2 regions of the Enterococcus sp. 22-H-5-01 genome follow, and region 2 is predicted to be linked to the other one. Evidence: predicted binding sites of a transcription regulator. Region 2 holds the regulator's gene; the other holds the start of a gene.

Region 1 (4,437 bases), on a different replicon from region 2:
TGATGAAGGTTTTGATATTCGTAAAATTATTCCTGCTCCTAAAAACACTCCAGAAGATGCTGGTCCATATATCACTCTAGGTGTTGTTTTAGGATCAGATCCAGAAAAAACAATGAGTGACGTAACAATTCACCGTATGGTTTTAGAAGATGAAGATACAATTGGTATCTATATCATGCCTGGTGGACGTCACATCGGACATTTCCACAAACAATATGAAGCATTAAACAAACCAATGCCAATTACAATCAATATTGGTTTAGATCCTGCAATTGCGATCGGTACTACATTTGAACCACCAACCACACCACTTGGTTACAACGAATTGTGGGCTGCTGGTGCATTACGTAAAGAACCAGTTCAAATCGTGGACGGTGTTGCAGTAGATGAAGTCGGCATCGCTCGTGCTGAATTCATTATTGAAGCAGAACTTATGCCTCATCAAACAATGCAAGAAGACATCAACACAAATACTGGTAAAGCAATGCCTGAATTCCCTGGCTATACTGGTGATGCTAACCCAGCTGTGAATGTGATAAAAGTTAAAGCTGTGACACATCGTAAAAATCCAATTATGCAAACAACAATTGGACCTTCTGAAGAACACGTATCAATGGCGGGTATCCCAACAGAAGCCAGCATCTTATCATTAGTTGACAAAGCTATCCCAGGAAATGTATTGAATGTATATAACCCTCCAGCAGGTGGCGGTAAATTAATGTCAATCATGCAAATCAAGAAAAATGGGCCTTCCGATGAAGGAATCCAACGTCAAGCAGCTATCTTAGCTTTATCTGCATTCAAGGAATTGAAAACAGTTATTTTAGTTGATGAAGATGTTGATATTTTTGATATGAATGACGTAATGTGGACATTGAACACACGCTTCCAAGGAACAAAAGATATTATGGTACTTCCTGGTATGCGTAATCATCCATTAGATCCTTCTGAATTGCCTGAATACGATCCAGCAAACATTCGTTTCCGCGGAATGAGTTCTAAAACAATTCTAGATGGAACATATCCATATGACATGAAAGAACATTTTATTCGTGCACAATTTAAAGAAGTTCCTGATTGGGAAAAATATTTGAAGTAGGTGGAAAAATTGACCAATAAAAAACGGATCGTGATCGGAATCAGTGGAGCTTCTGGAACAGTTTATGCTATTGATTTATTAAAAAAATTAAAGACCATCCCAGAAGTTGAAACACATGTCATCGTTAGTCAGTGGGCCAAAGAAAACTTGAAGCTTGAAACGGATTTAACAATGAAAGATTTATCAGCGTTGATCGATGTTGAATATAGCAACAAAGACTTAGGTGCAGCGGTAGCTAGCGGATCATTTTTGACTGAAGGAATGATCATTGTGCCGGCCAGCATGAAAACAGTCGCTGGTATCTCGATTGGTTTTGGTGAAAGTTTGATTTCTCGTGCAGCAGATGTCACAATGAAAGAACAACGAAAATTAGTGATCGTCCCACGAGAAACACCGCTGAATGCGATCCACTTAGAAAATCTGACAAAATTGGCACGTCTAGGTGTGCAGATTATTCCGCCGATTCCAGCATTTTACAATCACCCAGAGACGATCGATGATTTGTTGCATCATCAAACAATGAAATTATTGGATGCTTTAGGGATTGAAAATGAAGGACGCAGGTGGAAGGATGGAAAGTAAACTCTTTTCGATCCAACAAGCAGGTTTTACGATCTCGATTGCACTTCAAATTATTGGTCAAGATGTTTTAGCTACGATCACTGGTGGAGATACGCCACACATCGGGACAGTTACGACCTATACTATGGAAGAAAAAAAAGTCACTCGCTTTCCGAGCCACGATGGACGCTTCCATAAAGATGATGTTTTAGCAGATATTTTTGTCAAAGCTGTAGCTAAAGCTGTTCCTCATTATTTAGTCGTAACGTCTGGAGTCCATGTTGATCATATTTCAAAAGCACAGATTGCGTCCTCTTTTCCAATGGTTGAATCATTGAGCCGAGAAATTGTTCAATGGTTAGAAACAGTCAATTGGGGCGAAGAAGCAGTTTATTATCAAAACGGTGAGAAACCGCAATAAATAAAGAAGCTGGGGCAAAAGTAAATTACTTTTGCCCCAGCTTCTTATTCTGAATAAACGATCGATTAGTTATTCTAATTGCTAAAAATAAATGATGAACGTTTTTTTTTTGAAGAAAGCACATACATTTTATATAAAGTAACTACACCATATGTTGTATGTATTTTCTCTATACCATTAAAAAAGCACAAAATCTAGTCTTTACTTTACAAAAATTTAGACGTACTATTATCAAGGATCTAACAGGTATTTTTAAATTTAATAAGAAAGGATAGATGAAACAATGTTACTGATAGCTGGAACAATCGGTGCTGGTAAAAGCAGCCTGACAGATATGTTGTCACAAGAAATGAACTCAAGGCCTTTTTATGAAAATGTCGATGACAATGAAGTCTTGCCGTTGTTTTACTCGAATCCAGAAAAATATACATTTCTGTTACAGATATTTTTTTTAAACAAGCGTTTTTTAGCAATGAAAGATGCACTGCAACAAGCCAATAATGTTTTAGATCGAACGATTTATGAGGATAGTTTGCTGTTTCATTTAAATGCTGATCTTGGAAGAGTCACTCAAGATGAAGTTATCCAGTATGATCATTTACTGGATACGATGTTAAAGGAATTAGACAAAGTAGCGCCTAAAAAGCGACCGGATCTATTGATCCATATCAATGTCTCATTCGAAGTGATGTTGGAACGAATTGAAAAACGTGGCCGTGATTATGAACAAGTCTCAACCAATCCAGAATTATATGAGTACTATCGATTAGTCAATCAACGTTATCAAGACTGGTATGACCATTTTGATTTATGTCCTAAAATTCAGATTGATGGCGATCGGTATGACTTTGTGGCAGATCCCAAAGCTGCTGAAATCGTTATTGCTGAGATCAAAGAAAAAATGGTCCAAATGAATCGATCTGAAAGTAAAGTCTCAAAGTACTATTCTTCAAATAATCTTGAAAAAGGCATTTTTTAATTTTTTTTAATCAATAAAGAACGACTGTTTTGTAGAAGGAGCCAATCATGTTAAACTATTTCAAATTTTTATTCCATCAATTAAAAGGATGGCCGCAACAAAATTATTACTTATTCTTTTTCAGTTTAGGTTGTCAAATCATGACACTTGTCAATCAACCGATCACATTTTTAACAGTCGTAACATTTATCGGAACTACTTTAGGCGTGCTATGTATTTTGTCCATTAACGCAGCTAAATCAGTTAATGGTGTTTTGGGTATCATTTCAGCCATTTGTTTTATTTATGTCGGCTTTTCAGCTAAAAACTATTTGAGTATCGGCGAACAAATTGCTTATATGATCACGCTAGATATTCCAGTGTTATTGAGTAAAGAATGGAATCATAATATGGCTGCCAAGATCCGTAAGTTTACCGGAAAAGTCTGGGTGATCGCGATTGTCAGCACGATCATTGTTTACTTTGTTTCAGGCACCTTGATCCAGCGCTTTACCGATGATCCAAGACCTTGGATCGATGCGATCGCGTTTTCAATTAGTTTGACGGCTGGAGTGATTAGTTTCTTACGTTACAATAATCAATACTATTGGTGGTTAGCTTCAGGTTTAGCTCAAATGGTATTATGGTATATTTCGTTTAGACATGGTTCAGCTAGTTTGGCGATGTTTGTAAATAGCTCTGTGTATTTGATCAACGATGTGTTGGCGTTCACCGTCTCTCCTTGGTACAATAAAAAGGAACGAGCACGTATGCAAGCGATGGAAGAAGAATATTATCATTTAAGTCATTGATTTTTCAATGGCTTTTTTTATTTAAAATCGACTTATTTTAACTCTGTGAAGGAGACCGCAAGCATTTTAGTAACGAAAATAAATGAAACATGTTACGTTTATTTTATCAAGTGATAAGTAGGAGGGAAAAGTATGTTTTTAGCAATCAATGAAATCCGACATTCCAAATTGCGTTACACATTAGTGATGGGTGTAATGTTTTTGATTGCGTATCTGGTGTTCTTTTTGACCGGTTTAGCATATGGGTTAGCGCAAGATAATCGAACCGCAGTTGATAAATGGAATGCAGATACGATTCTTTTAGCAGAGGAAGCAAATGATAATTTGAATATGTCGATGATTCCGTTAAAGACGTTTGATGAAGTGAAAGCAGATCAGAAAGCTTATCTGGCTCAAACAGCGGGTGTTATTAAAGGGGACAATGGAGAAAAAATCGATGTTAGCTTTTTTGGAATCGATAAAGATCAATTTTTAGCACCTAAAATTACTAGTGGTAAAATGTTTGGTTCGGATCAGGAAGCTGTTGCAGATCTTTCATTGAAAGAACAGTACAATTTGAAACTAGGAGAAATGGTTAAAATGGCTG
Region 2 (4,437 bases):
GGATGGAAGCTTTACGAATATCTTTTGGCATATCAACAGAATTCACCCGATTGCGGATCTCTTCTTCACGTTTGCGGCGAAGCAAGTCATCTGTCGGCACATACGTCACATCGATAAAGTGAAAATTCAAACTCAATTGCGGCTCATAGCCTGGTGCGATCATCGTCGGATCTGAATTCAAATATTTTTTCTTTTCTTGGACGAATTCGTATAGTTTTGCAAAAGACTTTTCAATGTCTTCTTGTGTCAGTTTTGCTTTATGCACTTCGATGAATTGATTCACGTCCGGATCAGCTAACACTTCTTCCATCATTTGTCGGTAACGACCATCGACACCGCGACTTTTAATGATGCGATTTAATTCTTTTCCTACATCTTCCATTAATCGTCACCTTCTTTGTTTAAATATGCTGCTAATTTACGATTCAGCTCAGCTTCCTTTTCAGGGCTGAGTTTTGTTTCTTTTGGCGGTTGTTTGATATGTTCAGGCAGTGCCTCTTTTCGTCCGGCTCCTCTTTTTTGATAACTTGGCCGAGTCGCTTGCGGTTTACGAACAAGCTTTTGATTGTTTTCTCGAACATGATTAATCGCATCTTCCGGCGTTGCGATTTTCTTTTGGGCCCAATCATTAGCAATCGCATTGAGATAGTTCGCATTGATCACTGCTTGATTTTGGATGACTAAAATATAATTGATGATGATATTGATCACACTCTTCGGTAATAGATTCCGACCAATCAGTTCTTCTAATAAACGGACTTCCGTATTTGTCTCAAAGCCGCCTTTTTCACGTTTGATAGCTCTTAAAAAAGTAACTGGCGCAATTTTTTTACTTTGAGCAATAATTTCTGTTTCTTGGGGTGAAAAATTATTTTCAGCACTCGTTGATTTCTCAGTAGACTGTTCTTTCACCTTTGTCGCTTCTGCTGCAACATTCGGCCGTTTTTCTTTGTTCATCAATTGACGTAAGTAATTAAAGTTCAGGCCATTTTTTTCACCCGCACTTGCTTTAGCTACATATTCAGCTAAGTCAAGTTCGTTCAAACCATAAAGTGTTTGAAAAGTTTGTAGTTTTTCTCGTTCTTCAATCGTTAAAATCAAATTGAACCGGCGCAATTGTTGACTGAAAAGCGACCAGTCAAAATCACTTTTTTCTGTAAAATCATCTTGTGTTTGTTCTAGGATCTCACTCTGGCTAGCAAAGGCTTGTTCATCTAAACGATAGACTTCTCGAAAGCGTTTAGTAATATTTTGGGCTTCAGACCTATCGATCATTTTAGGTTTGAAACGTTCAACTAAACGCCCATAGCGACGTTTGCCGATTTTATCCATCAATAAATAAGACATTAAAGGATCTTGGAAAAATTTTTCCGGCGTTAATGGCGCACGCAAAGCATAAAGTAATTGCATCCCTAATTCCGGGTCTTCCTTTTGATACGTTTCTAATAACCCGATACCTTCTAAGTGTTCTCGTGCTTTTAAAAAGTGCATCAACCCAGTATCGATTGCGGATAAAAGATCAGCGTGCATAAAACTAGCGCTCATCCCTTCTGCATCAATATCACTTTTCATTGTAAAATAAACACTTAATGCAACACTACCGATAATCGGTTGGTATAAATACACTAAGGCATCACGCTTGCTTTCATCGAGCTGTGGCTCACCATAAACAGTGTAAAAGGTGCTAGGTTTTAATTCTTCTGCCACAAAAAAGCCTCCTAGTCATTATCTGTTGATTTTGCTTTATCAACAATTTCTTGTAATTCTTTCAAAAAGACGGACATATCTTTGAATTGTCGATAAACACTTGCAAAGCGGATATAGGCAATCTCATCAACACTCATCAAATCTTCCATAACAAATTCTCCGATTTTACTCGTTGGCATTTCATTTTCTCCCATGCTGCGTACACGATTTTCAACATGATCAACGATTTGTTCCATCTGCTCCATCGCAACTGGGCGTTTTTCCGCTGAACGAATAAGTCCGCGTAAAATTTTATCACGGCTGAACTCTTCACGATCACCATTGCGTTTTACTACTAATAAAGGAACGACTTCGATTCGTTCAAAAGTTGTGAAACGAAATCCACAATTTTCGCATTCTCTACGACGACGGATCGCACGTCCATCGTCCGTTTGCCGGCTATCGATCACTCGAGAATTATTATGATTGCATTTTGGACAACGCATATTCTCCCCCACACTTTCTTGACTATTTATAAATTCACTTTAATTTGTGAAAATTGATTTGTTCATTCATTTTTTATTCCACAAATAACCTTTTGCTACTTCTAGTTATTCGTTTATATAACAAGAGTTTACCATAACAAAGCGACTAAAAAAAGCGTCGTACTGCTACGACGCTTAATTCTTTAAGAAACAAATTGATTTTTGATCAGCCAATCGATAACTTGTTTTCTCAAATATTCGAGAGAGCCGCAATTATCAAAAATAATCTCTGCTTTTTTCTTTTTCATTTCCAATGACATCTGACTGTCGATCCGTTTTTGTGCATCTGATTGTGATAGTAAATTGCGTTTCATCAAACGTTCCAACTGATATTCGGGAGTAACATAAACAACGGCTACCGCATCCATCAACTCTTCATAACGGCCTTCATACAATAAAGGAATATCTACGATCACTAAATTGCTGAGTGACTTAGCAGCCATTGTTTGTTGTGTGATTTCTTTACGTATAAAGGGATCCAGTACGTGATTTAATTGTTGGCGTTTTTGTTCATCGTGAAAAACGAGATCGCCTAATTTTTTTCGATCTAATCGGCCGTCAGCTTGCAAAATTGCTGGACCAAATGTATCGATCAAAGCTGCTAACCCCGGTGTCTTAGGTTCAACAACTTTTCGAGCGATCAGATCACCATCAACGATTGGAAATTGTCTTTCGGCAAAAATTTTTACTACAGTCGACTTTCCGCTTGCGATTCCGCCGGTGATTCCTAGTACAAAACTCATCGCTTTCTATCCTTTCGACTCGTTTAATTTTTGACAATGCGGACAAAGATGGGTACCGCGTTGAGCTACTTTGATTTTAATGATCGGTGTCCCACAGCGGGGGCAAGGCGTACCTGTTTGTCCATAAACATGTAATTCCTGTTGGAAATGACCTGCTTCGCCCAAAGCGTTTAAATACGTACGAATCGTTGTCCCGCCAGCTTCTTTAGCTTTTGCGATGACTTCAATAATCGCTTCGCGTAATTCGGCAACTTCCTTGGGTTTCAATGTATTTGCTGGACGTTCTGGGTGGATTTTAGCTAGCCATAATACTTCATCGACATAAATATTGCCTAGCCCAGCAACGATTTTTTGATTTAGTAATAGCGGTTTGATCATTGTCTTCGCTTTCCCTAAGTTCTTTGCGAATTGATTTAACTCAAAGTCTTCCTCAGTCGGCTCAGGTCCTAGCTGTGACAATCCTTTATACTCTTTTGCAGTTCCTTTTTGTAATAACGCCATTCTACCGAATTTTCGAACATCATGATAGATCAATTCTGTCCCATCTGTAAAAATAAAACGAACATGGCTGTGTTTGTCTAGCGGCGTTGCCTCTTTGAAAAATTCATATTTCCCTTCCATTCTCAAATGGGAGACCATCTCATAGTGAGTAAATTCAAAAATCAAATATTTTCCTCTTCGCGTTACTGTTTCGATCGTTTCGCCAACTAATTGACGATTGAAAGTTTCTACTTCGGGAAATTCAATGATCCGCGGCCAATAAACATCGACTTTCGCGGTCGTTTTGCCTGTTACTAATGAAACCAATCCTCTTCTTACTGTTTCCACTTCAGGTAATTCTGGCATTCTCTACACGTCCCATTCTATCTAAAAATAGTCATTCGTAAAACCGACTGGAAATTTATTTAAACTAGTTGCTTTGAAACGGTATAAAAGAAGCTGGAATCTCTTCCAGCTTTTTTCTATTTCGCTTCGTACCACGTTTCGCCCCAATTACTATCGGTTAACAATGGCACATCTAATTGTACCGTATTCTCCATGACATCTTTTACTAATTGATCCAATGCTTCTAATTCACTTTCAGGAACTTCAAATACTAGCTCATCGTGAACTTGTAACAACATCGTTGCTTGTAAATCAGATTCTTTTAGTCGTTTGGCCATTTCGATCATCGCCAATTTCAATATATCGGCCGCACTACCTTGGATTGGTGTGTTAATAGCCGTCCGTTCAGCAAATGACCTTACATTGAAGTTTCGTGAATTGATATCGGGTAAATAACGACGACGATTATACAGTGTGGCTGCATAGCCTTTATCTTTGGCTTCTCTGACACTTTCTTCCATATAACGTTTTACATCCGGATAGTTTTCAAAATACGTATCGATGTATTCTTGTGCCGCTTTACGTGTGATTCCTAAATTTTGCGACAAGCCATAATCAGAGATCCCATAAACGATCCC

What was found. Region 2 encodes NrdR, which represses ribonucleotide reductase genes. Its sites were predicted from a motif close to ACACNATATATNGTGT; they were not measured.
Region 1: the regulator NrdR is predicted to act here: its motif matches at 2,226-2,241, upstream of ACQKTA_RS11940 (deoxynucleoside kinase).

The regions. Positions count from the first base shown of each region.
Region 1 covers NZ_CP189994.1:201,537-205,973, forward strand. Annotated here, with positions in the region: gene ACQKTA_RS11925 (UbiD family decarboxylase) at 1-1,099, shown strand, start outside; gene ACQKTA_RS11930 (UbiX family flavin prenyltransferase) at 1,109-1,681, shown strand; gene ACQKTA_RS11935 (amino acid decarboxylase) at 1,671-2,081, shown strand; gene ACQKTA_RS11940 (deoxynucleoside kinase) at 2,365-3,060, shown strand; gene pnuC (nicotinamide riboside transporter PnuC) at 3,108-3,851, shown strand; gene ACQKTA_RS11950 (ABC transporter permease) at 3,984-4,437, shown strand, end outside.
Region 2 covers NZ_CP189993.1:723,152-727,588, forward strand. Annotated here, with positions in the region: gene dnaI (primosomal protein DnaI) at 1-382, opposite strand, end outside; gene ACQKTA_RS03600 (replication initiation and membrane attachment family protein) at 382-1,707, opposite strand; gene nrdR (transcriptional regulator NrdR) at 1,719-2,192, opposite strand; gene coaE (dephospho-CoA kinase) at 2,375-2,974, opposite strand; gene mutM (DNA-formamidopyrimidine glycosylase) at 2,981-3,820, opposite strand; gene polA (DNA polymerase I) at 3,937-4,437, opposite strand, start outside.